DNA from 3 places in the Mesorhizobium sp. BH1-1-5 genome. Region 2 is predicted to be linked to each of the others. Evidence: riboswitches for the same ligand, from Rfam matches in the RefSeq annotation. Region 2 holds a riboswitch; each other region holds the start of a gene.
The links. A riboswitch is a leader RNA that binds a small molecule or an ion and turns the genes downstream of it on or off. The one in region 2 is predicted to bind cobalamin.

Region 1: it holds a riboswitch for cobalamin, as region 2 does, so the genes downstream of both, LB572_RS04545 (DUF1636 family protein) here and LB572_RS27380 (CbtB domain-containing protein) in region 2, are expected to answer to the same signal.
Region 3: it holds a riboswitch for cobalamin, as region 2 does, so the genes downstream of both, bluB (5,6-dimethylbenzimidazole synthase) here and LB572_RS27380 (CbtB domain-containing protein) in region 2, are expected to answer to the same signal.

Annotation. Positions count from the first base shown of each region.
Region 1 covers NZ_JAIUIM010000003.1:40,452-50,845, reverse strand. The annotation lists gene LB572_RS04580 (LysR family transcriptional regulator) at 1-597, shown strand, start outside; gene LB572_RS04575 (TetR/AcrR family transcriptional regulator) at 604-1,230, opposite strand; gene LB572_RS04570 (MFS transporter) at 1,351-2,535, shown strand; gene LB572_RS04565 (D-arabinono-1,4-lactone oxidase) at 2,550-3,830, shown strand; gene LB572_RS04560 (alanine racemase) at 3,827-4,963, shown strand; gene LB572_RS04555 (helix-turn-helix domain-containing GNAT family N-acetyltransferase) at 5,302-6,237, shown strand; partial or broken gene LB572_RS04550 (helix-turn-helix domain-containing protein) at 6,355-6,801, opposite strand; cobalamin riboswitch at 7,034-7,240, shown strand; gene LB572_RS04545 (DUF1636 family protein) at 7,330-7,716, shown strand; gene LB572_RS04540 (ABC transporter ATP-binding protein) at 7,713-8,501, shown strand; gene LB572_RS04535 (ABC transporter substrate-binding protein) at 8,535-9,482, shown strand; gene LB572_RS04530 (FecCD family ABC transporter permease) at 9,512-10,394, shown strand, end outside.
Region 2 covers NZ_JAIUIM010000026.1:40,666-51,059, reverse strand. The annotation lists partial or broken gene LB572_RS27395 (VOC family protein) at 26-427, opposite strand; gene LB572_RS27390 (hypothetical protein) at 442-1,011, opposite strand; gene LB572_RS27385 (CbtA family protein) at 1,168-1,908, opposite strand; gene LB572_RS27380 (CbtB domain-containing protein) at 2,129-2,338, opposite strand; adenosylcobalamin (AdoCbl) riboswitch at 2,339-2,482, opposite strand; gene LB572_RS27375 (histidine phosphatase family protein) at 2,568-3,143, shown strand; gene LB572_RS27370 (PilZ domain-containing protein) at 3,291-3,563, shown strand; gene arsC (arsenate reductase (glutaredoxin)) at 3,993-4,403, shown strand; gene LB572_RS27360 (hypothetical protein) at 4,658-4,879, shown strand; gene LB572_RS27355 (outer membrane protein) at 5,072-5,797, opposite strand; gene LB572_RS27350 (helix-turn-helix transcriptional regulator) at 6,202-7,167, shown strand; gene LB572_RS34515 (hypothetical protein) at 7,195-7,554, shown strand; gene LB572_RS27340 (S1/P1 nuclease) at 7,526-7,876, opposite strand; gene LB572_RS27335 (hypothetical protein) at 8,086-8,370, opposite strand; gene LB572_RS27330 (MAPEG family protein) at 8,452-8,865, opposite strand; gene LB572_RS27325 (SRPBCC family protein) at 8,927-9,412, opposite strand; gene LB572_RS27320 (ArsR/SmtB family transcription factor) at 9,409-9,726, opposite strand; gene LB572_RS27315 (DUF2934 domain-containing protein) at 9,865-10,188, opposite strand; gene LB572_RS27310 (mandelate racemase/muconate lactonizing enzyme family protein) at 10,267-10,394, opposite strand, start outside.
Region 3 covers NZ_JAIUIM010000023.1:63,797-74,190, forward strand. The annotation lists gene dxs (1-deoxy-D-xylulose-5-phosphate synthase) at 1-1,396, opposite strand, end outside; gene LB572_RS26085 (pirin family protein) at 1,524-2,444, opposite strand; gene LB572_RS26090 (DUF2277 domain-containing protein) at 2,454-2,720, opposite strand; gene LB572_RS26095 (exodeoxyribonuclease VII small subunit) at 2,912-3,163, opposite strand; gene LB572_RS26100 (histone deacetylase family protein) at 3,167-4,093, opposite strand; cobalamin riboswitch at 4,209-4,385, shown strand; gene bluB (5,6-dimethylbenzimidazole synthase) at 4,428-5,159, shown strand; gene LB572_RS26110 (hypothetical protein) at 5,160-6,143, opposite strand; gene LB572_RS26115 (TetR/AcrR family transcriptional regulator) at 6,376-6,969, opposite strand; gene LB572_RS26120 (MFS transporter) at 7,089-8,309, shown strand; gene ribB (3,4-dihydroxy-2-butanone-4-phosphate synthase) at 8,422-9,522, opposite strand; gene aroC (chorismate synthase) at 9,629-10,394, opposite strand, start outside.

The DNA of each region.
Region 1 (10,394 bases), on a different contig from region 2:
GCCCGCACACTCGTCATTCCAGAACTGCCGGCGCTGCTTACCCGCTATCCCGGGCTCAGCGTGCATATCGGCGAGGGTGACCGCTTCGTTGATCTGGTGCGCGAGGGCGTCGATTGCGTGGTCCGCGCCGGCACGCTCCCCGACAGCGACATGATCGCGCGCTGCATCGGCATGGCGCGCGAGGTAACGCTTGCCAGCGCCGCCTATGTCGAGCGCCACGGCCTGCCGAAAACCCTGGAGGAGCTTGCCGGGCATATGATGATCGGCTTTGTTTCGTCTCGCACAGGGCAGGTGATGCCGCTGGAGTTCACCGTCGATGGCAAGATCCGCGAGATCGTGCTGCCGTCGCGCGTCACGGTTTCCAATTCCGACACCGCCGCCACGCTGGTGCGCCAGGGGTTTGGCCTCTACCAGGCGCCGCGCCGCCGCTTTGCCGCCGACATCGATGCCGGCCGGCTGGTAGAGGTGCTGCCCGGCAACCCTCCGACGCCGACGCCGATCTCGGTGCTCTATCCGCCGAGCCGACAGTTGTCGCCGCGGGTGAGAGTGTTCGTGGATTGGCTGGTCAAGATTCTGGGGCCGAAGCTAGACGCCTGATCGCGTTCAGAGAAACAGCTTCAACTGCGTGTGGATGATCGAGCGATAATCCTCGATCGTGCGCCGGCCTTCTTCCTTGTCCTGCGTCAGCGCCAGCCGCACGACGCCGCCGGCAAGCTGGAAGATCAGAAACACCACGCGCCCGAACGCCTCGCGCTGCTCGGCTTTAAGCATCGGCGCGACATGGTCGCAGAACATCTTCGCCTGATGCCGCGTCTCGGCGATGTCGAGATGCTGCAATGCCTTGTCGGCCTGGATGGCGTTCTGCAGGTCCTGGATCGCCGGGTCCGCCGCGACGCGACCGTAATAATCATCGAGCAGCCGGTCGGCCGCCGCGGTCACGTCGCCCGGCCCGCTTATCCCGGCGATGATCGCGCCGAAACGCGCGCGGCTTTCCTCGGAAAACCGCTCGTAGAGCATCGCCAGGATCGCCGATTTGCTCGGAAAATAATGATAGACGGTGGCGATCGGCCCGCCGGCCAGCGCGCCGACTTCCTTCATCGTCACCGCGTCGATGCCTTTTTCGCCGATCAGCCGCATGGTGGTGGCGAGGATCGCGTCGATGCGCTCGCGGCTGCGCTCCTGTTTCGGCCTTCGCCGCGGTTCCGTCGCCGCTCGCCTAATCTGCGTCATGCGCCAAATCTCGTGAGAACTCGCGAATTCGCGGTTGACAAGAAACATGATCAAGTATCAGTTTCGCCAAATGCTGACAACTTGTCAGTTTTTCGATCGAGCTGCAAGGGAGGGCACCTCGTGACTGCATCGCAAGCCGTGCAAGCGGAAAACGGCGATTGGCTTGTCGGCAACCCGACCGGCCTGCAACTGGCCTCGGCGCTATGGATCGGCTCGGTCGGCCTGCTCATCCTCGGATTGCAGCCGGTGCTGCTCGGCGCGCTCTACACGGAAGGCCATGTCAGCGGCGACGAGCTGGCGCTGGTCGCCACCGCCGAGATGATCGCGATCGCCATCGGCTCGGCGATCGTGGCGATGCTGCTCCCCGCCAGGAACATGCGCTGGAAGAGCGCGGTGCTGCTCGTGCTCTTGGCGCTCGCCAACTTCTGGACTGCTTATGCCGGCAGTCCCAATACGCTGATCGGCGCACGCACGCTGGCCGGTCTGGCGGAGGGCGGGCTGGTCGCCGTCGCGACGGAGCTGATCGCCCGCTCGCGCCGGGCCGAGCGCATCGGCGGCTATTTCGTCACGCTGCAGACCTTGGCGCAATGCGCGCTGGCGCTGATCCTCGCGCTCTATGCGGTGCCGAGAGCGGGTTCGGCCGGCGGCTTCATCGCGCTCGGCATCGTCTGCCTGCTGTCGCTGATCGTCGCCTGGACCGTGCCGGACGACTATGCCGACCTGCCCAAGGAAGAGCAGTTTGCCAATGTCGCGACCGTGCCGGCGATCACCGCGCTCTTGTCGATCTTCTGCTATTTCATGTTCTTCGGCGCCGTCTGGGCTTTCCTCGAGCCCATCGGCGCCCAGTTCGGGATCGACGGCCGGACCGTCGGCCTGATGGTTTCGGCAAGCCTGGCCGCGCAGGTGATCGGCGCCCTGACCGCGACTGTCTTCGAGGCGCGCATCGACTATCGTTTTGCCATCACGATCATCGGCATCGTCGCGGCGATCAGTTCGGTTCTGCTCGCTTCCAGCCCGGGGGTTTCGGTGTTCTGGGCGGTGGCGCTGGTGATGGGCTTCATCCTGCTCTTCATCGTGCCTTACCAGATCCGCCTCGCCATCACCGCCGACGAGACGCGCACCGCGGTGCTCCTGGTGCCGGCAGCCCAACTCTTCGGCCTCGCCATCGGCCCGATCGCCGCCTCGCTGCTGATCGACGGCGCGAATTTCCGGCCGGTGCCCGAATTCGCCGCCGCCACCGCTTTGGCCAGTGTGCTTCTGCTCGGCGTCTTCGTGCTGGTCGCGCGCCGCCGCGGCCGGGCCTGAGCGGGAGAACCAATATGGCAAACGCCTGGAGCAACTGGTCCGGCTTCGTCAAGGCTTCCCCGAAGCGGATCGCGACGCCGGCCGATGCCGGCGAACTGGCCGAGCTGGTGCGCTCGGCGCCCGGTCCGCTGCGCGTCGCCGGCGCCGGCCATTCCTTCACGCCGCTGGTGCAGTCCGAGGGCACCATCGTCTCGCTGGAGAAGATCGAAGGGCTGGTCTCGCATGACGCCGCGGCCAACCGGGCGCGGGTGAGGGCGGGAACGCGGCTCGGCGCCCTGATGCACATCCTCCAGGACATCGGCCAGGGCCTGCCCAATATGGGCGACATCGACAAGCAGGCGATCGGCGGCGCGCTGGGCACCGCAACGCATGGCTCAGGCCCGACGCTCGGCGCTTATCACACGCAGCTCGAGGCGCTGCAACTCGTGGATGGGCGAGGCAAGCTGCGTGAGTTCAGCCGTGCGAACGACCTGGATATGATCCACGCCACCGGCGTCGCGCTGGGCGCTTTCGGCGTGCTGACCGAAGTGGCGGTGAACAACATTGCGACCTATCGGCTGCGCCGCCGCAAATGGGTGCTGCCGGTCGGCGACATGCTCAAGAATTTCGAGACGATGATGGCCGCGCATCGCTCGGCGGAATTCTACTACATCCCCTTCGCCGACTATGTGCAGTTCATCGCCAGCGATATCAGCGACGCGCCGACGACGGCGCGGCCGACCGAGGACGATGAGGAAGGGCTGGCGACACTGCGAAAGCTGCGCACGGCCTTGCGCTGGCTGCCGTCGCTGCGCCGCGCGCTGATCCGGGGCGCGGTGAAGAAAGTGTCCTCCGAGGATTATGTGCAGGACTGGCTCAACGTCTACGCCAGCGACCGTCGCACCAAATTCAACGAGATGGAGTACCACCTGCCTTACGAGGAAGGTCCCAAAGCGTTGGCCGAGATCATCGCGCTGACGGAAAAGCACTTTCCGGAAGTCTATTTCCCGATGGAGGTGCGTTCGGTGGCGCCCGACGAATTCTGGCTTTCGCCTTTCCACAAGAGGCTGACCTGCTCGATCGCCATCCACCATGATGCGGCCAACGATCCGCTGCCCTTCATGCGCGCCGCCGAACCGATCTTCCGCAAATATGGCGGCCGGCCGCATTGGGGCAAGATGCATAGCCTGAGGGCGGCGGATTTCAAAAAACTCTATCCGCGCTGGGACGACGCGATGGCGGTGCGCCGAGACATCGATCCGCAAAACCGTTTCGTCTCGCCCTATATGGCCGGCCTGTTCGGCATCCAACCATGAACGCCTATTTTGCTGCCCTGTCCGAAGCATTGAGGGCCGCCGACATTTTCCGGCCCTGCCTGGTGCTCGACCGCGACCGGCTGGACCGCAACATCGCGCTGGTGAAGGATAGGCTGGCGCCAGGCCTTGGCGTGCGGCTGGTCGACAAGTCGCTGCCTTGCGTGCCGCTGCTTTCGCATATCGCCAGGGCGCTTGGCACCGACCGCTTCATGACCTTCCATCCGCCGGTGTCGCAGGCCGTGCTTGACGCCTTTCCCGAGGGCGACTTGCTCTACGGCAAGCCGATGCCGGTCGGTGCCGCCAAGGCCGCGCTGACCAGGGGCGGCGCTGGCTGGTGGTCGCGCGTCTGCTGGCTGATCGACACATCGGAGAGGCTAGCCGAATATGGCGCCATGGCCGCCGCGCTCGACACCGAATTGCGCTTTGCCTTCGAGGTGGATGTCGGCCTGCATCGCGGCGGTTTTGCAGACCCCGCGCAGATCAAGGCGCTGACGATACCGGAGCGCCTGCACTGCGAAGGCATCATGGCCTATGAGGCGCATGCGCCGGAGATTCCTGGTCTGTTCGGTGGAGCGGCCAAGGCGCTGAAGCAGGCCTCGGCCAAGGCCGCGGAGTTCGTCGCGGCGCTGGAGCCAGACCAGCGCCGCATCCTCAACATCGGCGGCTCGAAGACGGCGCTGCTGCATGGCGCGGCAGTCGCCAACGAAGTCTCGATGGGCTCGGCCTTCGTGCTGCCCAAGGATTTCGACACGCCCGGCCTGGACGGCCTCCAGCCAGCCGCCTTCATCACAACGCCGATCCTGAAGACGGGTGATGCGCTGCTGCCGGGACCCGCGTGGTTGTCCACGGCCTTGCAGGCGCTTGGCCTCTTTCCGCGCAAGGGCTGCTACCTCTATGGCGGCAAGTGGATGGCCGAGCCGGTGTTTCCCGAAGGCATGAAGCCGAACGGCCTGATGGGCCTTTCCTCCAACCAGCAATTGATGGGCTTGCCGGCGAGAGTGGACGTGAAGCCGGGAGACTATGCCTTTCTGCGGCCGACGCAGAGCGAGGCCGTGCTCCAGCATTTCGGTGCGATTGCGGTGTTCGCCGGCGGACGGATCGTGGAGTTCTGGCCGGTTCTGCCGATGGGGTGAGGGGCACCACTGCGGGCGTACTTGGCGCTGGCCTTCCGGCAACCTCGTCATTCCAGGGCGTAGCGACGCGAAGCGGAGCGCAGACCCTAGAATCCATTCCGTTACCTTTCCGCTATGCAACGAATTGGATCCTTGGCACCTGATGCAGGGTCCATGAACTCCGTTCTGCGGCGTAGCACTCCCTGACCACCGTCCCGGCATGGATTCCAGGGTCTGCGCGCGTCGCTCCGCTCCTTGCTCCGCCCTGGAATGACGAAGTTGTGAGGCGGCTCGCCACAAGCATTTTATTGACTCAGTCAACTAAATGATTGATCCTGTCCAAGACAGGAGGACTTCCCATGACCATCCACGATCATCCCGGCAAGGAACGCATCGATACGGTGCGCGCCTTCAACCGCTTCTACACGCGACAGATCGGCCTGCTCGACGAAGGCCTGCTGAAGAGCCCGTTCTCGCTGACCGAGGCGCGGGTGCTTTATGAACTTGCCAATCGTGACGGGCTGGTCGCCAGCGACCTGGTGCGCGATCTCGGCCTCGACCCCGGCTATGTCAGCCGTCTCCTCAAAAAATTCGAGGAACGCGGCTTGGTCGAGCGCGAGGCAAGCGAGGCCGACGCGCGCCGCGCCTCGATCGCGCTGACGCTGGCGGGCAGCCAGGCCTTCGCGCCGCTCAACCAGGATTCGCACGACCAGGTGCGCGCGCTGCTCGATCGCCTGGCGCCGGCCGACCAGGAGCGGCTGGTCAAGGCCATGCGCACCGTCCACGATCTGCTTGGCGACAGGCCCGAACCGAAGGTGCCGTATATCCTGCGGCCGTTGCAGGTCGGCGACATCGGCTGGGTCACGCGTCGCCAGGGGATGCTCTATGCGCAGGAATATGGCTGGGACGAGACCTTCGAGGCGCTGGTCGCTGAGATCCTCGGCGAGTTCGTCAAGAACTTCGTCCCGCAATGGGAGCGAAGCTGGATCGCCGAGCGCGAAGGCGAGGTGGTCGGCTCGGTCTTCGTCGTGCGCAAATCGCCCAAGGTCGCGAAGCTCAGGCTGCTTTATGTCGAACCATCGGCGCGCGGCCTCGGCATCGGCGCGCGGCTGGTCGACGAGTGCATCACCTTCGCTCGCGCCAAGGGCTATCGGACGCTGACGCTTTGGACCAACGACATATTGGGCGCGGCCCGCCGCATCTACCAGGAAGCGGGCTTCAGGCTGGTCGACGAGGAACGCCATCATTCCTTCGGCAAGGACTTGGTCGGCCAGACCTGGAACCTGGAGCTTTAGTTCGCGGGTCGCCCAGCAGCGTTTGCCCGAACCAGTCTGCAATGCTATCACGAAATGGTCGAAAAGGACCTGGAGCGGCACCCGGTAAGTCCGCTCCCTTCCGCCTTATGGAAGCTCCGTTCCCGCCCGATAACGCTCGCCGAGGCCGGCGATGAGGAAGGGGCGGCTGGTCTCGAAGCGCGGCGGCTCGAGTGCGGTGAGAAGCGAACTGTCCATCAGAATGGGCTCCACGAGGTCGAGGTTTTGGGTCGAGCCTTGCGCGCGCACCAACTCCGGCGTGGTGCCGAATTGCTCGCGAAAAGCCCGCGTGAACGCCTCATGCGAGCCGTAGCCGGCATCGAGCGCGACGCAAAGAATGTCGGGCGCGCCGCCGGCCAGCTTGCGCGCCGCTTCGCTCAGGCGGCGCGCCCGCATATAGCCCATGACCGATCGTCCCGTGGCCGCGCCGAAGGCGCGCGTCACATGGAAGCGCGACACGCCACTGCTTGCCGCTATTTCGTCGAGGCTGATGGCGTCGGGCAGGTGGCTTTCGACAAACCACAGCGCTTTCTCGGTCGGGTTCATGGTTCCTCGCATTTGGCAGGCCGACCCTAGCCGCCGCGCCGCGCGCCAGTTTGATCGAAATTGCGTTTCAAGCGAAGTCGAACGACGTTGACAGGCCAAGTAGCGTAGGCTAGTTGGTAATGTTATTACATATCAAAAAGGGTCAGAAACTTGCGGCAACGACACGACGATCCCGCCACGTCTCTCGCGCAAGGAGCGGACAGAGGCCCGTTGCGACTCGGACGGCGACAACCTACGATGGCTGCGTCATGGTCCCCGAGCCGCAAGGCGAGGGGTGAAAAGGGAACACGGTGAGATCCGCTTTGGGTCGAACCCGTGGCTGCCCCCGCAACTGTGAGCGGCGAGCTCCATCCGAAATGCCACTGGCCGGCAAGGCTGGGAAGGCGGATGGCGCAGCGACCCGCGAGCCAGGAGACCTGCCATCGACACGAGTTGACCGGACGGGGTGTGCCGGGAGGAGACGCGGGCACCGTCCTGTCGGCCGGCTCGCCCAGCATCCTTCCGTCGCCATTTTGGAAAGTGACGGAAATGTTGGAAGCCTCAAGCCATCGTATCATCGTCTGTTCGCTGTGCCGCGACACCCTGACCGGGCTGAGGTCCGGCGGGGATTTATGCGCCGACCTTCGCTCCAGGCTCTCCTTGCGGCAGACACCTTCCTTTGCCATCGAGACCATCGACTGCATGGCCGGCTGCGCGCGGCCGCTGACCGTGGCCTTCAAGGCGCAAGGCAAAGCCACCTATCTCTTCGGTTCCATCGACAGGGGCACCGATGCCGGCCCGCTGGTCGAATTCGCCAGGCTCTATGCCTCGCTGCCCGACGGCTGGTGCAATTCCGGCCAGCGTCCGGCAAGGCTCGCCGGCAAGATACTGGCGCGCATCCCCACCGCGGGTAAGGCAACGGAGCAAGTCCGGTGAGCGCGCCCCTGCTCGAAGCCCGCGATCTGCGCGCCACGGCAAACGGCCGGACCCTGGTCGAGGATCTCAGCCTGTCGCTGGCGGCGGGTGAGCGCCTTGCCATCATCGGCCCGAACGGCGCCGGCAAGACGACGCTGCTGCGCATGTTGTGCGGGGCGTTGTCGCCGAGCCGCGGCGAGGTTCGCTTGGCCGGGCGCCGGCTGGACAGGATCACCGCCGCCGAGCGGGCGCTCAGCATCGCCGTCGTCGGCCAGACCGACCAGCCCGATCCACGGCTGGCGCTCATCGACTATGTCGAGCTTGGCCGCGTCCCGCACGCCGGCCTGAGGCGCCGGCACGACGACCGCGACATCGTCGTCGAGGCGCTGCGCCGAACCGGGCTCTTGCCATTGCTTGCGCGCGCCATCGGCTCGCTCTCCGGCGGCGAGCGCCAGCGCGCGCAGCTCGCCCGTGCCATCGCGCAAGAGCCGAAGATCCTGTTCCTCGACGAGCCGACCAATCACCTTGACCCGCGCGCCCGCGCAGAACTGCTCGAGCTGGTGGCCGAATTCAACATGACCGTGGTCGCCGTGCTGCACGACCTCGCGCTTGTGGCGCCCTTCGCCACTCGCGTCGCGGTGATGAGCAACGCCCGGCTGCATGCGCTGGCGCCGCCGCGCGAGGCGTTGGCGCAGCCGCTTATCCGCGAGGTGTTCGGCATCGATGTGCTGCGCCTGCGGCACCCGACCGAGGACCGCGAGCTCACCGTTTTCGAGCTGCCCACGCGCGCGTCGTCGCCATCCTGAACCTGCCCACCCCAAAACAAGGAGCATCATTCCGTGAAACGCCTCGCTTTGTCGCTGGCCCTGTCGCTCGTCGCCCCGGCCGCCTTCGCTTTCCCAGTCACCGTCGACAGCTGCGGCAAGCCGCTCACCTTCGACGCGCCGCCGAAACGCGCTGTAATCCAGGACCTCAACATGGCCGAGATGGCCTTCGCGCTGAAGCTGCAGCCGTCGATCGTCGGGCTGACCGGCATCACCGGCTGGTACAAGGTCGGCCCGGAGTTCAAGGCCGAGCAGGGCGCCATCCCGGAGCTGGCGCCGAAATATCCGACGCTTGAAAACCTCGTCGCCGTGCAGCCGGATTTCTTCTTCGCCGGCTGGTACTACGGCATGAAGCCGGGCGGCGAGGTCACCCCCGACACGCTTGCCCCACATGGCATCAAGACGCTGGTGCTGACCGAGAGCTGCGTCCATCTCGACAAGAACCGTCCCGCCGCCTCGATGGACCTGCTCTACGGCGACGTCGAGAAGCTGGGCAAGATCTTCGGCAAGGAGGCGGAGGCCGAAAAGCTGGTCGACGGCTGGAAGGCCGAGCTCGCCGGCATCACCGCGAAAGTGGGCAGCGCCAAGGGCACGCGCGTGTTCCTCTACGATTCCGGCGAGGACAAGCCCTTCACCGCCGGCAAGTTCGCCATTCCCAACGCCATGATCGCTGCCGCGGGCGGCGAGAACATCATGGCCGACATGGAGACGAGCTGGGGCAACACCGACTGGGAAACGGTCGCCTCGCGCAATCCGCAGTTCCTGATCCTGCTCGATTACCAGGATGGCGGCGGCTACAGGAAGCTGCTCGATTTCCTTAAAGTCCACCCGGCGATGAAAGAGACGGACGCCGTCAGGAACGAGCGCTTCGTTGCGCTGCGCTACGCCGAGCTGACGCCCGGACCCGCCAATATCGAGGCGATCGGCAAGATCGCCAGGGCCATGCATCCGGAAGCGTTTTGAGACCACACCGCAAGCCCTTCGTCCTGGCGATGGCGCTGGGCGCGATCCTGCTGGTCGCGCTCGCGCTGCTTTCGATCGCCTATGGCTCGACGCTGATACCCTTGCGCGAGGTCGTCGGCGCGCTGGCGCATGCGGCGGGGCTCGACAGCCAGAGCCCATCCGGCCCGGTCGGCAGCATCGTCGTGGACTTGAGGCTGCCGCGCACGCTGCTGGCGATCGCCGTCGGCGCTGGTCTCGGCGTTGTCGGCGCGCTGTTGCAGACCGTCACCAGGAACGACCTCGCCGACCCGTTCCTGTTCGGCCTGTCCTCGGGCGCGGCCGCGGGCGCCGTTTCGGTCATCACCGTGTTTGGCGACAGTTTCGGCATCTGGACGCTCCCGCTCGCCGCCTTCACAGGCGGCATGCTGGCAGCGGCGATCGTGCTCCTGCTCGTTCCGCGGGTGAGGGGGCAGGGACCGGAGCGGCTGATCCTTGCCGGCCTCGCGGTCTCCTTCCTGTTCACCGCGCTGACCAACTATCTCGTCTTCGCCGGCGACCAGCGCGCCGCGCATTCGGTACTGTTCTGGACCATGGGCGGGCTCGGTCTTGCGCGATGGGACAATATCGGCCTGGCGGCGCTGGGTGCCGGCATCATCCTTGCCTACGGCCTGTGGAACCACCGCCGTTTCGATGCCTTCCTCGCCGGCGAAAGCGCCGCGGAGAGCCTCGGCGTGCCGGTGGCAAGGATGCGTCGAACGACATTCCTCGTCGCTGCCCTGGCGACCGCCATTCTCGTCGCCGTGGCCGGCGTCATCGGCTTCGTCGGCCTGATGATCCCGCATCTCGGCCGGCCGCTGGCCGGTCCGCTGCACCGGCCCCTGATAGTGACCTGCGCGCTGTTCGGCGCGATCCTGCTTCTGGCCAGCGATCTGC
Region 2 (10,394 bases):
CTACAGGCGCTCTATTGCATGGCTGCTGCATGGCTGCGGGATTCATCCACAGGAACTCCCAAACATTGCCGTCCGGATCTTCGATGTGGCGGTTGAACATGAAACCGAGATCCTGCACCGGGTTTGGATCGGCACGGCCGTCTGCCGCAACGCCTTTCTCGATCACCGCATTGACCGCGTCCTTGCTGTCGACGGTCAGCGCGATCAGCATCTGGCTCTCGCGCTTGGCGTCGCCGATCGGCCGGGCTGTGAACTGGCTGTAGTGTTGATGCGTCAGCAACATGATCCCGATCGTTTGGGAGAACATGATCGAGCTGGCCTGATCATTCGAAAACTGCGGATTGAGCTTGCCGCCGATCGCGAGATAGAACTTGGTCGCTGCCTGCAGATCGCGCACCGGCAGATTGAGGAAGAGCATCTGGGTCAGCCGGCCTGAGCCAGTCAGACCGCGCGTGCGCGTCTCGCACCGAAGATCGACCACGCGGCCGTCATCAGAGCCGCGATCATGGCCAGCACGACCGCCAGGCTCGGCAGATGGAAGACCATCTCCCGCCATCTGGGCTCGACGACCGCGCCGGTGCTGAAGGCCTCGCCGCTGTACTGGCACAGGATCCAGGAGGCGCCGCTGCGCACCATGTCGGCATCGATGGCGGAGATCAGCGCCTTTGCCTCGTGCGCGGCCGACGGCATCGTCGCCATATAGGTCAGCAGCGCCTTGGCGGTGGCGAGATAGGCATGGCTGCATTCGTTGAACGGGCTTTCCTCGTCGCCGAGGCTGCCCGGCATCAGGCCCCATAGGCAGTATGTGAATTGCAGGTTGCCGTGATTGTAGAGCCGCCGGAAGGTCGGGTCGGTCACGGTCTGTGCTTGCGCAAGTGCGAGAATGTCGCCGCGGTAGCGCGCGATCACCGCCATCTGGCCGTGTGTGAGGCTGGGGATCTGGATGCCGGGGGGAGGCGGGGTCGAGGAGCCACTATGCGCTTGCGCCGATGCCGTGGCCAGAAGTGCCAACAGCAGCGCAGCCGAGCAATTCCAGGAAAAGTGTGCCGCGGTTTTCCGTCCGGAGTTGCGAGAAAACAAAAGACCAAAGTGGTTCAGCGGTCGTATCGACCGTTGAGCCAATTTGGCCGCCAGGGCGAGGAACCGTGGCGGCCGGTACATCGGATTTCAGGCGTAGCGCCGGGCAGGGCCGCGCTGGTCGCGCACCGCCACCACGCGCTCGGCAACCGCGCCGAAGCCGAGCCCGACGACGGTCCAGAGCACGAGCTGGATGCCGAGCGAGGCGACACGGAACTGCCAAAGCACCGTCGCCGAGAAGTTTTCAGGCACTTCGTTGATGTCGGGAAGCGCTGCCTTCACCAGCGCGAAGACGACGAGGAAGGCGAGGCCCGCGACGATCGAGGCGTTCCAGGCGCCGAGCTGCTTCCACAGCCGTTGGGCCAACCCCACCGCCGCCACCATGGCCGCGATCGAGACCACGATCATGATGAAGAACAGCTCGGTGCGGTAGCCGATGGTCTCGGCATTGCCGACCGCGGGCGGGTTGGCCGGATATTTGAGGCTGGGCACCACGATCACGGCCAGGAAGCCGAGCACCGCGATCAGCGCCGACGTGCCACGCGGCCCAAGCGAGCCCAGACGGCCATAGGCATAGGCAAAGACCAGCGAGAACAGTCCGCCGAGCGCGGCGCCGTAGACCAGCACGCCGGTTGCGAGACCGATGCCGGCCTGCGTGGAGCGGCTGACCATCTCGGGCTCCGGTGCCTCGCCGGCGGCCTGGGCCTGTGATTCCTCGAAGGCGATTGCCTTGTCGACCTGCGGCTCGCCATAGACGCGGGCAAAGGCGAACGCCAGAATCCCCGCAACCAGCCCGACAAGCATGCCGCGCAGCAAAAGTTTTCCAACCATGTCACTTATCCCTCTGAGCAATTCCAGGAAAAGTGCGTAGCGGTTTTCCGTCCGGAATTGCGTTCAACCAACCAAACAATTCCAGGAAAAGTGCGTAGCGGTTTTCCGTCCGGAATTGCGTTCAACCAACCAAGCAATTCCAGGAAAACTGCGTGCCGGTTTTCCGTCCGGAATCGCGTTAGACCAGAATCGAAAGCGAGTTCGGCGATGCCGAGCCGCTTTAGTGGCAGGGGAAGCCGAGCAGGTGGCGGCCGTCATGCACGAATTCGTGCACCGCCGTGCCGCGGATCAGCGACGTCGCGCCTTCTTCAGCCCCGACGAAATAGATGGCCAGCATCAAAAGCAGCCCGCCGAAGATAGCCCAGGGCAGAAGCTCGCGAACCGGAATCGCAACCGGACCGTAGCTGGGGGCGAAGGTGGTGTCGGACATATGGACCTCCCGTGGGATACTGCGTCCCGTTGATCGAACAATGCTGCGGAATAAGGCCTGACTTTCGGCTGATGCCGATCACAGTGGCGCGACCGTGCCGGATTCGCACCGGCTTCCAATCCCGTATAGCGCTAAAACACTTGTCAGCACTTCGTTCGCCTGTCAACGACATCTAATGGCCAACACGGCTTCGCGCGGCCGAAATTTCACTGGACCACGGAGTTTTGGGATGCTCGCCCGCCTGACGATGATCGCAAGCGGCGCGACGCAGGCCACGCGCAAGGGGCGCTTTCCGCGTGACGAGGCGCTGGAGCCGCGAGCCCTCGATCGCGCCGTCGCGGTGGCCGCTTCGCTGCGCCGCGCCGACCGCGTCTGGACAAGCCCGGCGCTGGCCGCGCGGCAGACGGCCGAGGCGCTCGGCCTTGATGCGACGGTCGAGCCGCTGCTTGGCGAGCAGGATTTCGGGCGCTGGGCCGGCCGAAGCTTCGAAGAGGTGCAGGCAGAGGACCCGGAAGGCATGGCGGCCTGGTTCGCCGACGCGGACGCGGCGCCCCATGGCGGCGAATCGCTTGCCGCCGTCGTCCGGCGCGTCGCCGCGCTGATGGAACACCTGGCCTCCGAGGGCGGCCACACCATGGCGCTCACGCATGCCGTGCCGATCCGCGCCGCCATGGTGCATGTGCTGGGTGCACCGCTCTCCTCGGTCTGGAAGGTCGACATCGAGCCGCTGTCGCACACCGAGTTCCGCAGTGACGGCCGCCGCTGGGTGCTGCATGCGAGCGGGTTCGCCCCCGGCGCGAAATAGCGCCGGAGAACCACTCTCCTGCGGAGGAGCCGCAGCGGGGCCAGGACGAGCTTCGCCGTTTCAGTGATCGCTAACGGAACGGAAACGCCTCGCCGCTATGGTGCTGCCCCGTGGCGAGAAGAGCCTCGCCCGAGGAGCCCGCCGGATATGGCCGATTATCCCGAGACCGAGCGCCGTCTTCATGTGCGCGAATTCGTGCTCAAGGAAGCCACGATCGTCGTCAATGGCGTCAGGATCGGCTGCTCGGTCAGGAATCAGCATGAGCAGGGTGCCGAATTGCGTATCGCCGCCGATGTGAACATCCCGGACCGCTTCCTGCTCGAGGTTCCGGCCGACGACATGGCCTATCGCGCCCTGGTACGATGGCGGCGCAACGACCGCGTCGGCGTGGCGCTCTACAGCAACGCGCCGAAGGACTGACGCGCGGCCGTCTCACCAATTCGTCATTTGATCCTGCCCTGGGTGACGTGCAACCGGGCACGCATGGAACGCAACCGGCGCGAGCGCGTTCATTGCTGCCGATCGACAGGGATTTACGAATGAGCAGGACAGCCGTTTGGGTGGCGCTGATCGCCATCGTTCTCGTGGGCCTTTACCTGTTGCAGGCCAATGGCATGATCAGATTTTAGCAGCCCGACCGACCGTCGCAGCAGCAGCGGCTCGCGCGGCAGCAAGGCTGGCTTGCCGCTGCCTGTTGCCTAAGCCAGAGGTCACGCGGCTTGCAGCTTGAAGGTCGTGTCGACAGCTCGACCTCGACGGCGCCGCCAACCAGGCTTAGCTAAGCTGGGCGATGCAGTTCCATGGTGGACCCCAAACCGTTCAGTAATATCAGCCACTGAAAGCATAGCCATGACGATCACGATCTATCACAATCCCGCTTGCGGCACCTCGCGCAACACGCTCGCCATAATCCGCGCCAGCGGCGAGGAGCCGGTTGTGGTCGAGTATCTGAAGACGCCGCCAAGCCGCGGGCGGCTGCTGGAACTGGTTGCGGCGATGGGGATCTCTGCGCGCGAGCTGTTGCGGGAGAAGGGGACGCCCTACGCCGAACTCGGCCTCGCCGATCCGAGATGGAGCGATGACGAGCTGATCGATTTCATGCTCGCCCATCCGATCCTGATCAACCGGCCGATTGTCGAAACGCCGAAGGGCACAAGGCTATGTCGGCCATCGGAGGTGGTGCTGCCGCTGCTCGACAATCCGGTGCATGAATTCGTCAAGGAGGATGGCGAGAAGGTCGCCTATACGCCGCCGGCTTGATGCAGGTCGTCCCGATGCGCTGGGTACCCGCGATGCCGGCGAAGCGCTTGCGGCATTCGGCTGGCGTCACGCCGATATGACGCGAAAAGGGGCGGGCGCAGCGTGTCGCCGCAGCCCTGCCGAACTTTACATTTTTGTAAATTGCCCTTGGCGGTTAATTCGCGATACGGCTCGCCAGCGGTTCGGCTCGGCTATCCGCGTGATGGGCACTTCCGGATGAGTGGGCCGAGCCGAATTCAACTTGGGAGAACGCTATGATTCGCAAGGTTCTGGTTGCAGCTTCGGTTGTTGCGCTTTTCAGCATGCCGGCATTTGCGGCCACGCAGTATTGGGTGGCAAAGGATGCCACGACCAAGAAATGCTCGGTGGTTTCCACGAAACCCGACGGCAAGAAACTGACCGACGCCGGGACGAAGGCCTACACGTCCCAGGCCAATGCCGAAAAGGCGCTGAAGATGCTGAAAGACTGCAAGTAAGCTTGCAGTCAGAAATCTGCGCCCGCTTCGGCATGCCGAAGCGGGCTTTTTATTCGCCGGGCGGCCTGTCGCCGCACATCTTTCCACGAATTGCGCCGATGCATGTCGCTCAAAGTGCGCCGTGGTTTGGCTGAGCGGCATGGATCGAACAAGACTTGAAACGAGTAGCGAATCCGAAAGATCGCGACGCGCTTAGAAACGGAAATTCACGAAGGCCTTCAGCGTGTGGAAAGCGACGTCGTCCTTGATCGTCAGCCCCTCGCCATTGTCGAGTATCTGCTTCGAGCCAAGGTCCACATAGGCATATTCGGTGCCGAAGGAGATGCGATCGGTGATGGCGTGCTCGAGGCCTGCGCCGATCGTCCAGCCGGCGCGTGTCTGCTCCTCGTTGAACACAGTCGTCCCGCCAACGGTCAGCGTCTGCTCGGTCTTGCCGAAGGCGAGGCCGCCATGGCCGTAGACGAGCGTGCGGTCCCAGGCGTGCCCCAGCCGCGCGCGCACGGTGCCAAGATATTTGACGTCCACTTCGCCATTGAAGATCTCGGTGCCGTCCACCGAGGCCGTTACCGAAGCGCCGTAGCTGGATGCGGCGATGTCCGCCACGGCACCGATCACCCAGCGGTTGTCAAACTGCCAATCATAGCCTGCCTGGACGCCGCCGAGGAAACCGCTCGCGGAAATCTCGAACGCGCCATTGATCGGCGGCGGGTTTCCGTCGGCAAAGATCTGCCGCGAATTGAGGTTCATGTCGCCTACGGCAAACGAACCGAACCCGCCGAAATAGGGCCCCGTCCAGTTGAAGCTCTCCTCCGCCGGCGGCATCGGAGCTGCTTCCGGGGCGAGCGCATCGGCCGCGAAAGCGCTGCCGGCGGCAAGAACGATCGCCATGGCGGCCATGGACGTGGGTATGATCTTCATCGGATACGTTCCTCGTTGGATTGCCAGTTCAAAAATTGCGTCCACATTCCTTCCCGCTCATGCATGAGCGGGCCTCCGGGGCCGTCAGCCAATTTGCGAAGACATGCCCGCTCATTGCGGACGTGAAAATCGAGTAGCGCCCCTTCAACGCACCGCTAGCAGAGAAAATCCGGGTGCGTGTGGCGAATACGGAAGTCAAAATTGCAATAACGGAACAGTTGTTGTTCCAGAATTTCAGTCTTGCAAATTTGTCACACTTAACTCATTTTCATAAAGCTGAGAGACCATTTCGGATCGGGCTCGAGCCACGACGGAAATGAGGGTTCTCAAGCGTCAGCGGACAGGCAAACGCCAATTGCGGGCCGACGCCGTCCAACTTCAGGCGGTCTTCGACAGGGAGCACGATGCCGAGCGCTGATCGGGTGGCTACATTCTCGGCCGACGACATTCCCCTAGATCACCGGGACGAGTACATTCGCGATTTCTATGGTCGCATCCAGATGCGATTGGACATCACGCCACGTGCCGACACGCCTCTCAAATTCTCGGCCCGCACCCTGATTCTGCCTGAGATGAATCTCACCAAGGGCACCGTCTCTCCCATGGTCTGGGAGCGCAACAGCGCCCTGATTGCCGACGGCAACGACGATATCATCCTGTCCTGGAACAAGGGCGGCTACCGCTTCACCATGCCCGGGCGTGGCGACTTCAGCACCGATCCCGGCACCGCCGCCATCTTCCCGATGGACCGGCGCTACTCGGTCGTCAGCGAGGATTCGCAATGGACCATGGCGCTTCAGTTCAAGCGCTCGCTGCTGGCCCCGCTGGTGAAGAACCTCGACGACGTGCGTCCCGACAGTCTCGGCCGCACGCTCCCGGCCCACCGGTTGCTGTTCGATTACCTCTGGTCCCTGCTGCATATGGACGGCCCCGAGACGCTCGCGCCTCTCGCTTCCCGCCATATCACCGATCTTCTCGCCGTCTCCTTCGGTGGCATGGAGGCCCATACGCATCCTCCCGGTGTTCGCGCGGCAAGGCTTGCGGGCATCAAGCAGCACATCGCCCGCAATCTCACCGATCCCGGGCTCAATGCCGCGCAGATATCGCGCAAGTTCGGGATCAGCGAACGCTATGTCCGCCAGCTCTTTGCCGGGGAAGGCACAAGCTTTTCCGACTATGTCAACGGCGAGCGGCTCGCCTATGTCCATAGCTGCCTCACCGATCGCCGACAGCTGCTGCGGCGCATCGCCGACATCGCCTTTGAGGTCGGCTTCAACGAGCCATCGACGTTCTATCGGCAGTTCCGGCTGCGCTACGGCATAACGCCGACGGAAGTACGTGCCTTGACCGAGAAGGCGTGCAACAGCTGAAGTGCATGGCGGCCGTTGCCGGCATCCTTGTCCGATGCCGCGCACCAATGTGTTGTCCGCAGCCTGACTCCATTTGTCCACCGCCAGCGTCTCGTTGAGCACGGCGGCCAGATGCAGGCCGCCGAGCGCGAGCTGCTGGATGGCGACCGGCGAGAACTGGTCGAAATAGGCCTGGTCGAGGATCACTGCGTGCGGGTTGTCGGACTTGATCACCGTGCCCTGCGGCAGCGCGCGATAGGCGTCTTCCGCCCTTTCGTGGCATTCGGCCAGCCACTTTTCCGGCGTTTGGTCGGCGGCAGGCATCGGCGTGAGATGCGGGATGACGTCGGTCTCGAGATCGAGCGCCACCTTGCCCCAGTCATAGTATTTGAACAGGATCAGGCTTGAATCCCACGCCGCATGCGTCGCCAGGTTTCGAGGCCAGCGGAATATCGATGAAATGCCAGTTCGACGTCTCCTTGTGGTCGGCGCGATAATCGTCGGCCCAGCTTGCCACCGTGGCCAGCGAGACGGTGGCCGGCGGCTTGAGCTTCAGATGCGAGCGCAAGAGCCGCTCGATCACGTCATAGGTGTTTTGGTTCAGCCTATGCTGCGCGATCTCGGCGATCACCGCATGCCCTTCCTGGCCCCAGCCCAGCGCCTGTCCGCACATCGCCCCGCCCATCACCGTTGTCGTCAAGCAAAATGCCGCCGCGCCCTTCCACGTCATCGCCTTGCCTCCTCCAGACCAGAAGTTCCGATATGCAAGTACAATGGAAGCTCGTGACACAGACATGAACGATCTCACGGACGCGAAATTCGTGTGAACCGGCAATCTGGGTTGAAGGGCGTCAGGCCGATGATCAATATTGCCACGTGCAAAAAAGCCGGGCCGACAACGCCGGCCCGGACTCTTCATTCATTCCTAACTGCAACGCGTCAGTCGCGATGCTCCGGCATCGCCTTCAACTGGTCCTTCGTCCAACTGGTGACGGCATGCACGTCGCCGTCCTCGTCGCGCATGAAATCGAGCTGGCTGGCTGTGACAGCCACCGGCTTGGCGCCGATGCCGAGGAAGCCGCCGACATCGATGACGACCTGGCTGCCGTGCAGGTGGTCGACCGAGCCGATCTTCTCGTCATCGGGGCCGTAGATGGTCGCGCCTTCGAGGATGTCGGGCGTGAGCTCGGCATTGGTCAGTCTTACGTGGCTGGTGTGATCCATGACGCATCTCCTGTGGTTGTACAGGGGATGAACCTCCGATGGAGCCGAGGGTTCCGCCGACGGAGCGAAAAGCGAGCGCTCTCAGCGAAGTGCTGCCCATGTCGTCACGAGGATGAGGACAAGCGTGACCAGCGCGCCCGAGACATAAAGTATAGTCCTGACGCTGCCGCCCTTGGCGGCGTTCCCGCCGCGCAGGTAGATGGCCATGTGGACGAGGCGTATCGCCAGGTGGACCCACACCAGAACGGCGAGCGTCACCGGCCCGACGCCCACCATCATCGCCAGCAGCACGGGCACGACGAAGGGGGCCAGCGCCTCGACGGAGTTCATGTGGACACGATCGATCCGGTAGAGCGGATTATCGTCGTCCGCCGGGATGACCGGGCCAGAAAGCTTGCCCGCAAATCCCTTGGACGAGCCGGAATGGACCGCCAGCGCCACCGACAGGAGACAGAGCGCAAGCACGCCGAGGGTGCTCAACCAATAGGCTTCCATTGTCGCTCTCCTTCCAATCGCTGTCGTGCGGCCATGTCCTTCGGCAACCGGGGAGATGATGTCAGGCCGCCCGGGTAAAAAGCGCCTGGTACCGCTGCAGGTAGAGCGGCCAGCCCTGATCGCTGTCGACCCCGCCGCGCACGCTTTCCCAGCCCTGGCCATGCCGTTCGAGATGGCGGTGCTCGATTTCGACACGGGTGCGGTTTTCCGCCTCGGCCGTGAAACGGACTTCCCACTCGCTTGTGCGGGCGAGGTCGGTTTCGATCTGCCAGCGCGGGCTTATGTCCCAGCTCAAGAGCAGCCGGTTCGGCGGCTCATAGGCGAGCACGCGGGCGAAGCGGCACTCCGAGCCGTCGACGCCGCGATCATAGACATGGCCGCCGACTTTGCGTTCGAAGATCGTTTCCGCGATCGGCACGGTTAGCAAATTGTGCTCGCGCGGTTTGAAGCTGCCGAAATCCTCGGTGAACACCTTGAAGGCGCGCGCGATGGGCGCCGCGACGACGACCGAATGTTTCACGGGTGCGGGTACCGGCTGCCTGATCATGTTTCGTCCTCCGTCGGTTGCTCGACACGCTGCGCGTAGGCCGCGAGCGTCTTCACCCAGAACTGGTCGATCTCCGCCCGGAAGGCCGCGAGGCCGTCCGGGTCGATCCGGTAGATGCGTTCCTTGCCCGAGCGCGTGTCAGCCACCAGCCCGGCATCCTTGAGCACCTTCAGATGCTGCGAAACTGCAGGCCGGGTGACAGGCAACACATTGGCCAACCCGCTCACCGAACTGGGTCGGTCGACCAGTAGTTCGAAGATCGTGCGCCGTGTCGGATCCCCGAGCGCTGTCCAGTATTTCGCGTTAGTGGCCACTAACGCGAAAACTAGGGCGAAGGAGTTGCCCTGTCAACCCGGATGCAGAGGTGCATGCCGCGTGCAGCCGCCGCGCGTGCCCTGGGGGCATGCCCGTGGTTCTCATCGGGGAGCGCAGGTGGGTTGATTGCCGGCTTGTCAGTTGCGCCGCTTCGCCTTCAGACTCCGCGCCGCTTGCTCGATCGCCGCGCGATCGTTGCCCAGACGGTCGAGCAGTTCCTGCGCCTCGTCGCCCGAAATGCCTGTGCGCATGGCAAGCGCCTCCACCGTCAGCACATCCGCGCTGTCGATCTCGCGCGTTTCGGGCAGGGCATCGCCCGCCGTCAGCGGCAAGGCCGCCTCGCGGTCGATCTCCAACTCGGCCTGTTGCCAGTGCCGTTCATGATTGCCGAGGATACCGCCCTCGCGTTGAAATATCTCGTAGGCGCGCTGCCTGATCTTCCCGGTACGATCGTCGTCCATCGCCGTTCCTCCTTGCGTGTCACAAGAACGCAGGACAGGGCGGAACGATCCGCGTCGTTCACGAAGTGATCGACCGGCTCACGGCCCGTATATCGCCACCGGCTTGCCGAACATGCCGGGCTCCGGCTTTACGCCCAGCCCCGGCCGCTGCGGCACCGCGATGTGGCCTTGCTTGATGACGACCGGGTGCTTCTGGTCGAAATGGC
Region 3 (10,394 bases), on a different contig from region 2:
AGGACGCGGCGGTGCGCACCATGTGGCGAAGCTCCGCCTCATCGGCCGCGGCCATGACGACGAAGCCCGGCAGCGTGGTGAGGAAGGTCGTGTCGAAAGCGCCGCAATGGGTAGCGCCGTCGGCGCCGACGAAACCGGCGCGGTCGATCGGGAAGCGCACCGGCAGTTTCTGGATCGCTACGTCGTGCACGACCTGGTCGTAAGCGCGTTGCAGGAACGTCGAGTAGATGGCGGCGAAGGGCTTGTAGCCTTCGGTGGCCAGCCCCGCTGCGAAGGTCACCGCATGCTGCTCGGCAATGCCGACATCGAAGGTCCGCTGCGGAAACACCTCGCCGAACAGATCGAGGCCGGTGCCGCTCGGCATGGCGGCGGTGATGGCGACGATGCGGTCGTCCTCGCGCGCTTCCTGGATCAGACTCTCGGCGAAGACCTTGGTGTAGGCGGGCGCATTGGCCGGCGCCTTGGCCTGCGCGCCGGTGATGACGTCGAATTTGTTGACGCCGTGATATTTGTCGGCCGCGGCCTCCGCTGGCGCATAGCCCTTGCCCTTCTGGGTCACGACATGGATCAGCACCGGGCCTTTGCCGTTGTCGCGCACGTTCCTCAACACCGGGATCAGATGTTCGAGATTGTGCCCGTCGATCGGGCCGATGTGATAGAAACCGAGTTCCTCGAACAGCGTGCCGCCGGTGACGTAGCCGCGCGCATGCTCGACGGCGCGGGCGATGGCGCGGTCGGCGCGCTTGCCGAGATAGGATGTCAGCTTCTTGCCGAAATCGCGCAGGCCCAGATAGGCCTTGCCGGAGGCGAGCCTGGCCAGATAGGCGCTCATCGCGCCGGTCGGCGGCGCGATCGACATGTCGTTGTCGTTGAGGATGACGATCAGCCGGGCATCGAGCGCGCCGGCATTGTTCAGCGCCTCGAAGGCCATGCCGGCCGACATCGATCCGTCGCCGATCACGGAAATCACATTGTTGCGGCCGCCCGACAGGTCGCGCCCCATGGCCATGCCGAGGCCGGCCGAGATCGAGGTCGAGGAGTGTGCCGCGCCAAACGGGTCGTATTCGCTCTCGGCGCGCCGGGTAAAACCGGAGAGGCCGCCTTCCTGGCGCAGCGTGCGGATGCGATCGCGGCGACCGGTCAGGATCTTGTGCGGATAGGCCTGGTGGCCGACGTCCCAGATCAGCCGGTCGTCCGGAGTGTTGAAGACATAGTGCAGGGCAACCGTGAGCTCGACGACGCCGAGGCCGGCGCCGAGGTGGCCGCCCGTCTGCGACACGGCGTCGATGAGCTCGGCACGCAGCTCGGCCGCGAGCTGCGGCAGCGCGCTCTCATCAAGCGTCCGCAGATCCGCCGGAATGCGGACCTTATCGAGCAGCGGCGTGTCTGGCTTCACTCGGGCGCGTCCTACCTCAATTGATCGAACACGGCGCTACCAGCAAATTGCGCCATAATCATGCGCCGGAATAGGCCGCCGGTGGGCGAATGTAAATGTGTGTCCGTGACGCGAGGTTGAGCGATCCCTAGCCCTCCGGCAGCGGGATAAACTCCTCCTCATCGCCAGGAACGATATCGAAGCGGCCTGTCTTCCATTCCTGCTTGGCCTGCTCGATGCGTTCCTTCGAGGACGAGACGAAATTCCACCAGATATAGCGCTTGGAACCCAGCGAAGCGCCGCCGAACAGCATGAAATGCGCGCCGCGCTCGGAGGAAACGACGATCTCCTCGCCTGGCTTGAACACCAGCAGCCGCTCGGCCGGAAAGACATCGCCGGCGATCGAGACTTCGCCTTCCAGCGTGTAGATGGCGCGCTCCTCGGCATCGGCCGGAATTTTCACGCTGGCGCCGGCGACCAGGCGCAGATCGGCATAAAGCGTGTCCGAAGCGGTCGCCACGGGCGAGCGCAGGCCTGAGAATTCGCCGATGACGACGCGGCCGCCGACGCCCTCGGCATCGATCTCGGGCAGACGGGCCATCGAGGTGTTGGCGAAAACCGGAGCAATCTCCTCCTTGCCGTCCGGCAGCGCCAGCCAGGTCTGGAGGCCGGAGACCGACATCGGCGCGCCGCGCAGTTCTTCCGGCGTGCGCTCGGAATGGACGATGCCGCGCCCGGCGGTCATCAGGTTCACGTCGCCGGGCGCGATCACCATTTCGGTGCCGAGCGAGTCGCGATGCCTGATCTTGCCGTCGAACAGGTAAGTGACGGTGGACAGGCCGATATGCGGATGCGGGCGCACGTCGAGCGCATGGCCGGCGCGCAGGATGGCCGGGCCCATGCGGTCGAAGAAGATGAACGGGCCGACCAGACGGCGTTTTGCCGTCGGCAAGGCGCGACGCACCTCGAAACCGCCGATATCCTTGGCGTTCGGAATGACCATCAGTTCGATCTGATCGCAGGCGAAGGCATCGCCGGGTTCAGGATCGTTTCCCGGAAAGAAGCTCATGTCGGTTCCTCAGGCGAAGCGAAGCGCCGACCTGGCCTTCGCCTTGGCCGCCTCTTCCTCGCGATTGCGGGGTTCCTGGCTGGTCTCGAGCGAGTCGATCAACTCGCGCGCGATCGCTGCGATCGCCTCGACAGCATGGTGGAAAGCATGCTCGTTGCGCCTCGAAGGTTTCGTCGAGCCGCTCAGCTTGCGCACGAATTGAAGCGCTGCGTCATGCACTTCGTCATTGGTCGCCGGCGGCTCGAAATTAGCCAGGGTCTTGATGTTGCGGCACATGGCTTGAACTCCTTACCTGCTTGCTCTGCCCGGTCTGAGATCATGCACCGAGGTGTGTTGAGATTCAGGTCAGGCCGAGCCGAAAATGGTGGCTTCCGAGAACCGGAGCGGAGCGTACTTGAAGTACGTGAGCACCGGAAGCGCAGGAGGCCGCCATTTGCAGGCCGGCCTCACCTGAATATCAATACACCTCAGTCGGCGTCGAGCGGCTCCGTTCCTACCGGCTTGCCGTCGCGCGACAGCCTGATCTTCTCGACCTTGTCCTCGGCGGCCTTCAGCAGCCGGTCGCAATGCGCCTTCAACGCCTCGCCGCGCTCATAGATCCTGATCGACTGGTCGAGCGGGACGTCGCCGCGCTCCAGATCATCGACGATCTTCTCCAGCGCGTCGAGCGCCTGTTCGAAGCTCATCGCCTTGACGTCCTCATTGCCTTCCACTGCCATACCCTATCCCTTCATCAGCCGCCCGACATGGGCGGCGACTGAAAATGCCAGTCCCTGCAGATCGTAGCCGCCTTCCAGCAGGCTGACGAGCCTGTTGGAGCTGTGGCGGCTGGCGCGTTCCATCAACTGGCCGGTCGCCCAGTCGAAATCGTCCTCGGTCAGGTTGATCTCGGCGAGCGGGTCGCGATGGTGCGCGTCGAAGCCGGCGGAAATGATGATCAGGTCCGGCGCGAATGCGTCGATGGACGGCAGCACGCGCGACAGGAAGGCGTCGCGGAACAGATCGCTGCCGGTCTGCGGCGCGAGCGGCGCGTTGACGATGTTGCCGGCACCGGTCTCGCTCTTCGCCCCGGTACCCGGGTAAAGCGGCATCTGGTGCGTCGAGCAGTAAAGCACTGACGGATCGTCCCAGAAAATGTCCTGCGTGCCGTTGCCGTGATGGACGTCCCAGTCGACGATGGCGACGCGCTCGGCCTGGTGCTTCTTCTGCGCGTAGCGAGCGGCGATCGCCGCCGTGTTGAACAGGCAAAAGCCCATCGCCGTGGTCTTTTCGGCATGGTGACCAGGCGGACGGGCGGCGACAAAGACGTTGGCGGCACGGCCCTCGAAGACGTCGTCCACCGCAGCGTTGGCGCCGCCGATCGCCGTCACCACCGCCTGCCAGCTTTTCGGGCTGGCGCTGGTGTCGGCGTCGATCGAGACGATGCCGTTTTCGGGGATCGCCGCGCGCACGCGCTCGACGAAATCCTCGGGATGCGCATAGAGGATGGTTTTCTCATCGCCTTCGGGCGCCTTGACGCGGTCGAGCGCGGAAAAAGCCTCGTCGTCGAGCACGCGCTCTATGGCGCGCAGACGGTCGGGCCGCTCCGGGTGGCCGGGCGGCGTCAGGTGTTCCAGAAAGATCGGGTGCGTGTAGAGACGGGTGGCCATGGCGCCTAATCTAGGCACCGGCGGCGCGGATGACCATGTTTGAAAGCCGAATGGCTGGGGAAAATTGCGTCAGCCCGTGTCGCTGGCGCCATTGGCGCGGCCCAGACTTCGCGATAAGGTCATCTCGCTGCCTGGTGCCCGCGACGCGGGAGAATCGGGAACACGGTTGAACTCCGTGGCGTGCCCAACGCTGTAAGGGGGACCGCGCCGGCAAAGCCACTGTCGCTGACGGGAAGGCGCCGGAGCGGGACGATCCCGAGCCAGAAGACCGGCCCGGCAGACATGGTCACCCGCTTGGTCAGGCGGGAGACTGCTTGTCGCATGGGGAAAAGCGATGAAGGCAGCAGCGATCGCCGCGAGCGGCGATGATTTTGACCAATTGGCGCGCGACGCGGTCTACCGGGCCATGTTCACCAGGCGTGACGTGCGCAGCCATTTTGTATCCGACGATCTCGATGACAGTGTGCTGGCGCGGCTCATCACCGCCGCCCATCACGCGCCGTCGGTCGGCTACATGCAGCCGTGGAATTTCATCGTCATCCGCGACGCCGCACGGCGGCAGCAGGTGCGCGACCTGTTCCTCGCCGCGCGCGAGCAGGAACTGCCGGCGATGGAGGCGGAACGGCAGGCGCTCTACCGCAAGCTGAAGCTCGAAGGCATCTGCGAAAGCGCGCTCAATCTGTGCATCACCTGCGACCGGCAGCGCTCGAAGGATTCGCCGCTGGGGCGCTGGCACAACCCCGAGATGGACCTCTACAGCACCGTCTGCGCGGTGCAGAATTTCTGGCTGGCGGCGCGGGCCGAAGGCGTCGGCGTCGGCTGGGTGAGCATTATCGAAACCGAGGCGCTGAAGCGGCTTCTGTCGATCCCCGAGCATGTCACGCCGATTGCCTATCTCTGCGTCGGCCGCGTCTCGGCCTTCGCGCCGAAGCCGGACCTGGAAGCGCATGGCTGGGGCAAGCGCCTGCCCCTGCCCGAGCTGGTGATGAGCGAGACCTTTCGCGGCGCCGGCGAGGCACCGCTCAAATCGGCGATTGCGAGGCTTGGCAGCACATCGAAGCCATGATCAAGCAGCTCGGGGCGTATCCCAGCGCGAGCCGCCGCCGAAGGAGCCCAGCGCCTTGTCGCGCAACTCCCTGAACTTCGACGAGGTCTCGGCGAGCCGCCGGTCCCATTCGGGATTAGGCGTCTGGCCTTCGATCGCTTCGAAATAGACCTGCATCAGCGAAGCGATGGCGAAGGGCTCGATGAAGGCGGCCTTGAAGGCCCAGGCAAAGACGATGGCGAGCACAAAGGCCCAGCCGGCAAGCTCGCCCGGCATGACCCAAAGGATGGCGGCCGCGGGCGCCAGCATCAACAGGAAGATGACGAAGGACACGCCCCACATGATCACCGCCAGCCAGACAGCGTTCTTGACCATATGCTTGCCGTTCTGGGCGTAGAGCACGACGCCTTGCCGCGCCGTCTCGAAGGGCGAGTTCGAATTGATGCGGATGTTGTAGCCGAGGATGATCTCGTCGACATAGGTCAGCGACAGGCGGATCACCGTGTTGATGAAGCTGACCAGGCCGCTCAGGCCCGGAATAGGCAGGAATGCGGCGATGCCGCCGATCAGGCCGGTGATGGCGCGGATGGCGCCCTTGACCAGCTGGTCGACGACGAAAAGGATGTTGGCCTCGGCGAAACGCTGGGTGACCACCTCCTTCGCATAGGCGATCTGGCCCTGGCCGTCGGGCACGTCGTGGCCGTCGATCAGATGCACCATGACGGCGATATGGCCCGCTTTCAGCACATAAAGGATGTATTCGCGGATCCAGTAGACGGCGATCGAGACGACGCCGAAGCCGACCACGCCGCCCCACAGCGCAAAGGACGTCGGGCCGTCCGGATCGGTCGAGATATGGCCGACGCCGTAGCCGACGCTGGCGCCCGTGCCGGTCGCCATGATGTAGGCGACGGTGATGCCGAAATAGACGATCATGCGAAAGACGATGAACGGCCATGTCCGCATCATGATGGACACTGACCGGCCAATGCTGAAGTCCCACATGGCCCCGACTCTCCACACCCCGCGCATGACCCCGAAAATCGGAATCGATTTTCGGAAAGGGATCATGCGCCAAATCAAGTTTTACAGCGTCCTTTGCGCGTTCAAAGAACGCGCGGCGCTGTATGAGTTGGCGGTGGAGGATGCGCTTGCCCCGGCGATTGTCAATCACGGGAGGGTAGCGTCGGTCCGAAACCGGTGCACAACCCGGTGGCTTGGTTACCCAAGCGTCCGGTCAGGCCTTCTTGCGCAAGCCTTCGAGCAATTGCTTGAACGCCGCGATCGCCTTCTTCGAGGTCGCTTCGGGATCCTTGGAATTGGCGATGCGCTGCGCGGCCTGGCTGCTGGCGCCATTGATAAGCCGCGAGGTCGTCTCCGGGTCGAGGTCGGGAACGACCACGCCCTCTTCCTGCAGCGCGGTCAGGTGATCGGTCATTGAGGCCGTGCAGGCATTGGCGTTCGGCCATTGCGCCGGGTCGCCGAGCACGGCCGGCCCGTCGCGGAACATGATGCGCTGGATTTCCGGCTCCAGCGCCATCTCGATATAGGTGGTGCATTCGTCGACGAAATGCTGCCAGCGGGTCGGCGCCTTCGAGGCCACCTCGTTCACGCGCACAGCCATCTCGCCGTCGATCTCGGCGATCACCGCCTGCAGCAGCCCCTTCTTGTCGCCGAAATGATGGTAGAGCGCGCCGCGCGTGAGGCCGGCCGACGCGGTGAAATCGTCCATCGAGGCCTCGGCATAGCCGATCGTGCCAAAGGCATGGCGAGCGGCCGCGATCAGCTTGGCGCGTGTCTCGGCGATCATCTCCTGGCGCGGTCTATGCATGGCCTGGCCCTATTCACATACGTCTCGTATGCCAATTGACATACGCAGCGTATGAACTATCTCACATTCATACGCAGCGTATGTAGTTTTAGTATGCAGCCTTGTCGAGGAGCAGGATCATGCGAAACCCCTATGCGGACATTTTTCGGGCTCCCGGCACGAAGGGCTTTGCCGCGGCCGCCTTCATGGCGCGGCTGCCGATCGCCATGGCGCCGATCGGCATCGTGGCGATGCTGTCGCAGACGCATGGCGAATACTGGCTGGCCGGGGCGGTCTCCGCGACCTACGCGCTGGTCAACGCCTTCCTGTCGCCGCAGGTATCGCGGCTGGTGGACCGGCGCGGCCAGACGGCGATCGCCGCGCCGATGACGCTCGTCTCGGTCATTTCCTTCGCGACACTGATCGTTGCGGCCAACCAGCACTGGCCAGTCTGGAGCTTGTTCCTGTCTGCGTTCCTCGCCGCCGCCATGCCCAGCATCCCGGCACTGGTCAGGGCGCGCTGGACCGAAATCTTTCGCGACCGACCGGAGCTCAACACCGCCTTCGCCTTCGAATCGGCCGCCGACGAGCTGGTCTATGTCGCCGGCGCCTCGCTGTCGGTGGGCCTGAGCGCGGCGCTGTTTCCCGAAGCCGGCATGGTGGTCAGTACCCTGCTCTTGGCGTTTGGCTCGGCGGCATTCCTGCTGCAGCGCTCGTCCGAGCCGCCCATACGCACGGCGGAGCATGGGGCGACCGGCTCGGCGATCCGCCTGCGGCCGGTCCAGATCATCACCTTCGCGCTGATCTTCGTCGGCGCGACCTTCGCCACCACGGAAGTCACCACCGTCGCCCTCACCAAGGCGCTCGGCCAGCCCGAGGCGGCGAGCCTTGTCATCGGCGTCTATGCGCTTGGATCCTTCGTGCTCGGCATCATCGTCGGCGCGCTCAGCCTGAAGGCGCCGCTGCAGCGACAGCTGGCGACCGCGATCACGGTGATCGCGCTCACCACGCTGCCGCTGCTCTTCGTCGACACGGTGCCGACCCTGGCGCTCGCGGTGTTCGTCAGCGGCGTCGCGATCTCGCCGACCTTCATCACCGCCTTCGGCCTGATCGAACGCCACGTGCCGGCCGCGATGCTTACCGAAGGCGTCACCTGGGTGACCACCGGCATCGGCATCGGCATGGCGCTTGGCTCCTTCGCCGCCGGCTGGATGGTCGATACTTTCGGTCCGCAGAACGGGTTCTGGGTGTCGGTGGCTGCTGGAGGGATCGCCTTGGCAACCGTGCTCGCCGGCCAATGCCGGCTGGCGACGGACGATTGCGATACGGACAGGGGCGAGGCGGTAATGCCAGCCGAGTGACGGTTATTCAGCTACCATCAGCGCAGACGTTGGCAGTTGGCCGGAGTCTCAACGACTTCGTCATCCACGGGCGAAGCAAGGAGCGAAGCGACGCGCGCAGACCCTTTGACGCCTACAGGATCTCGGTCTTGGCGATGTGGATGCCGAAGCCCTCGAGGCCGACATAGTGGCGTTCGCGCGAGGCGATCAGGTTGATCGAGGAGATGCCGAGGTCCTTGAGGATCTGGGCGCCTAACCCGATCTCGCGCCATTCATTCTCGCGGCGGCGGGCTTCCTCATGGTCCTCGCGCTCGCCGCTTACCGGCCGCTTGCGCTCTTGATGGGCGACGCCGACCGAGCCCTCGCGCAGATAGACGATGACGCCGCGCTTGCGCTCGCCCATCGCCTTCATGATGCCGTCGAGCCGGTGGCTGGTGCCGAAGACATCGGTGACGACATCTTCCGAATGCAGGCGCACCGGCACGTCCTCGCCGTCGCGGATGTCGCCGAAGACGACCGCGACATGGTGCATGGAATCCCAGGGCAGCGTGTAGGTGAAGACCTGCGCCTTGCCGCCGAGCGTATCGATGTCGGAACAGGCGACGCGTTCGACCAGCGTTTCCTTGCGCTGGCGATAGGCGATGAGATCGGCGACCGAGACCTGCTTCAGGCCATGTTGCTCGGCGAAGGCCTGCACTTCCGGGCCGCGCTTGACCGTGCCGTCGTCGTTGACCAGCTCGGAGATGACGCCGACCGGCGGCAGGCCGGCGAGCTTGCAGAGATCGACCGCGGCTTCCGTATGGCCGGAGCGCATCAAGACGCCGCCTTCGCGCGCGATCAGCGGAAAAATGTGGCCGGGGCGCACGAAATCCGACGGGCCGACATTGCCGTTGGCGAGGTTGCGCACGGTGAGCGTGCGGTCGTCGGCGGAAATGCCTGTCGTCGTGCCATGCTTGAAGTCGACGCTGATGGTGAAGGCGGTGGTGTGGGCGGAATCATTGTCCGCCACCATCGGCGCGAGGTTCAGCCGCCTGGCGTCTTCGCGCAGCATCGGCGTGCAGACGATGCCGGATGTGTTGCGCACGATGAAGGCCATCTTCTCCGGCGTGCAGTGGACGGCGGCAACGATCAGGTCGCCCTCATTCTCGCGCCCGTCATCGTCCATGACGACGACGATCTCGCCGCGCTCGAAGGCGCGGATCGCTTCGACGATCTTCTTCTGGTCGTAAGGCATTGGCGCTCGCTTCGCTCGCGGAATAGGGGAGTAAGGGAGTAGGGCAGTAAGGGAATAGGGAAAAGGAAAAAATTGCCTGACCGGCTGTAGGGCGTAGCCTACTCCCCTACTCCCCTACTCCCCTACCTGTCTGTCCTCTGTGCCGCAGATAATGATCGGCGATCGCGCAGGCAACCATGGCCTCGCCGATCGGCACGGCGCGAATGCCGACGCACGGGTCGTGGCGGCCCTTGGTCATCACCTCGACATCGTGGCCGTCCTTGTCGATCGACTGGCGCGGGGTCAGGATCGAGGAGGTCGGCTTGACGGCGAAGCGGGCGACGATCGCCTGCCCGGTCGAGATGCCGCCCAGGATGCCGCCGGCGTTGTTGGACAAAAACACCGGCTTGCCGTCATTGCCCATGCGCATCTCGTCGGCGTTCTGTTCGCCCGTAATACGGGCCGCCTCGAAACCGTTGCCGATCTCGACGCCCTTGACGGCGTTGATCGACATCAGGCCGGAAGCGATGTCCTGATCAAGCTTGGCATAGATCGGCGCACCGAGACCGGGCGGCACGCCGTCGGCGACGATCTCGATCACCGCGCCGACCGAGGAGCCGGCCTTGCGGATGCCGTCGAGATAGGCGGTGAAGACCGGGACCGAGGCCGGATCGGGCGTGAAGAACGGGTTTTCGGCATCGCCGATGAAATTCCAGTTCCAGTTGGCGCGGTCGATCGACTTCTCGCCCATCGAGACCAGCGCGCCGCGTACGGTCATGCCTGGAACAACCTTACGCGCCAGCGCGCCGGCCGCGACCCGCGCCGCCGTCTCGCGCGCCGAGGATCGGCCGCCGCCGCGATGATCGCGCAACCCGTATTTGACGTCGTAGGTG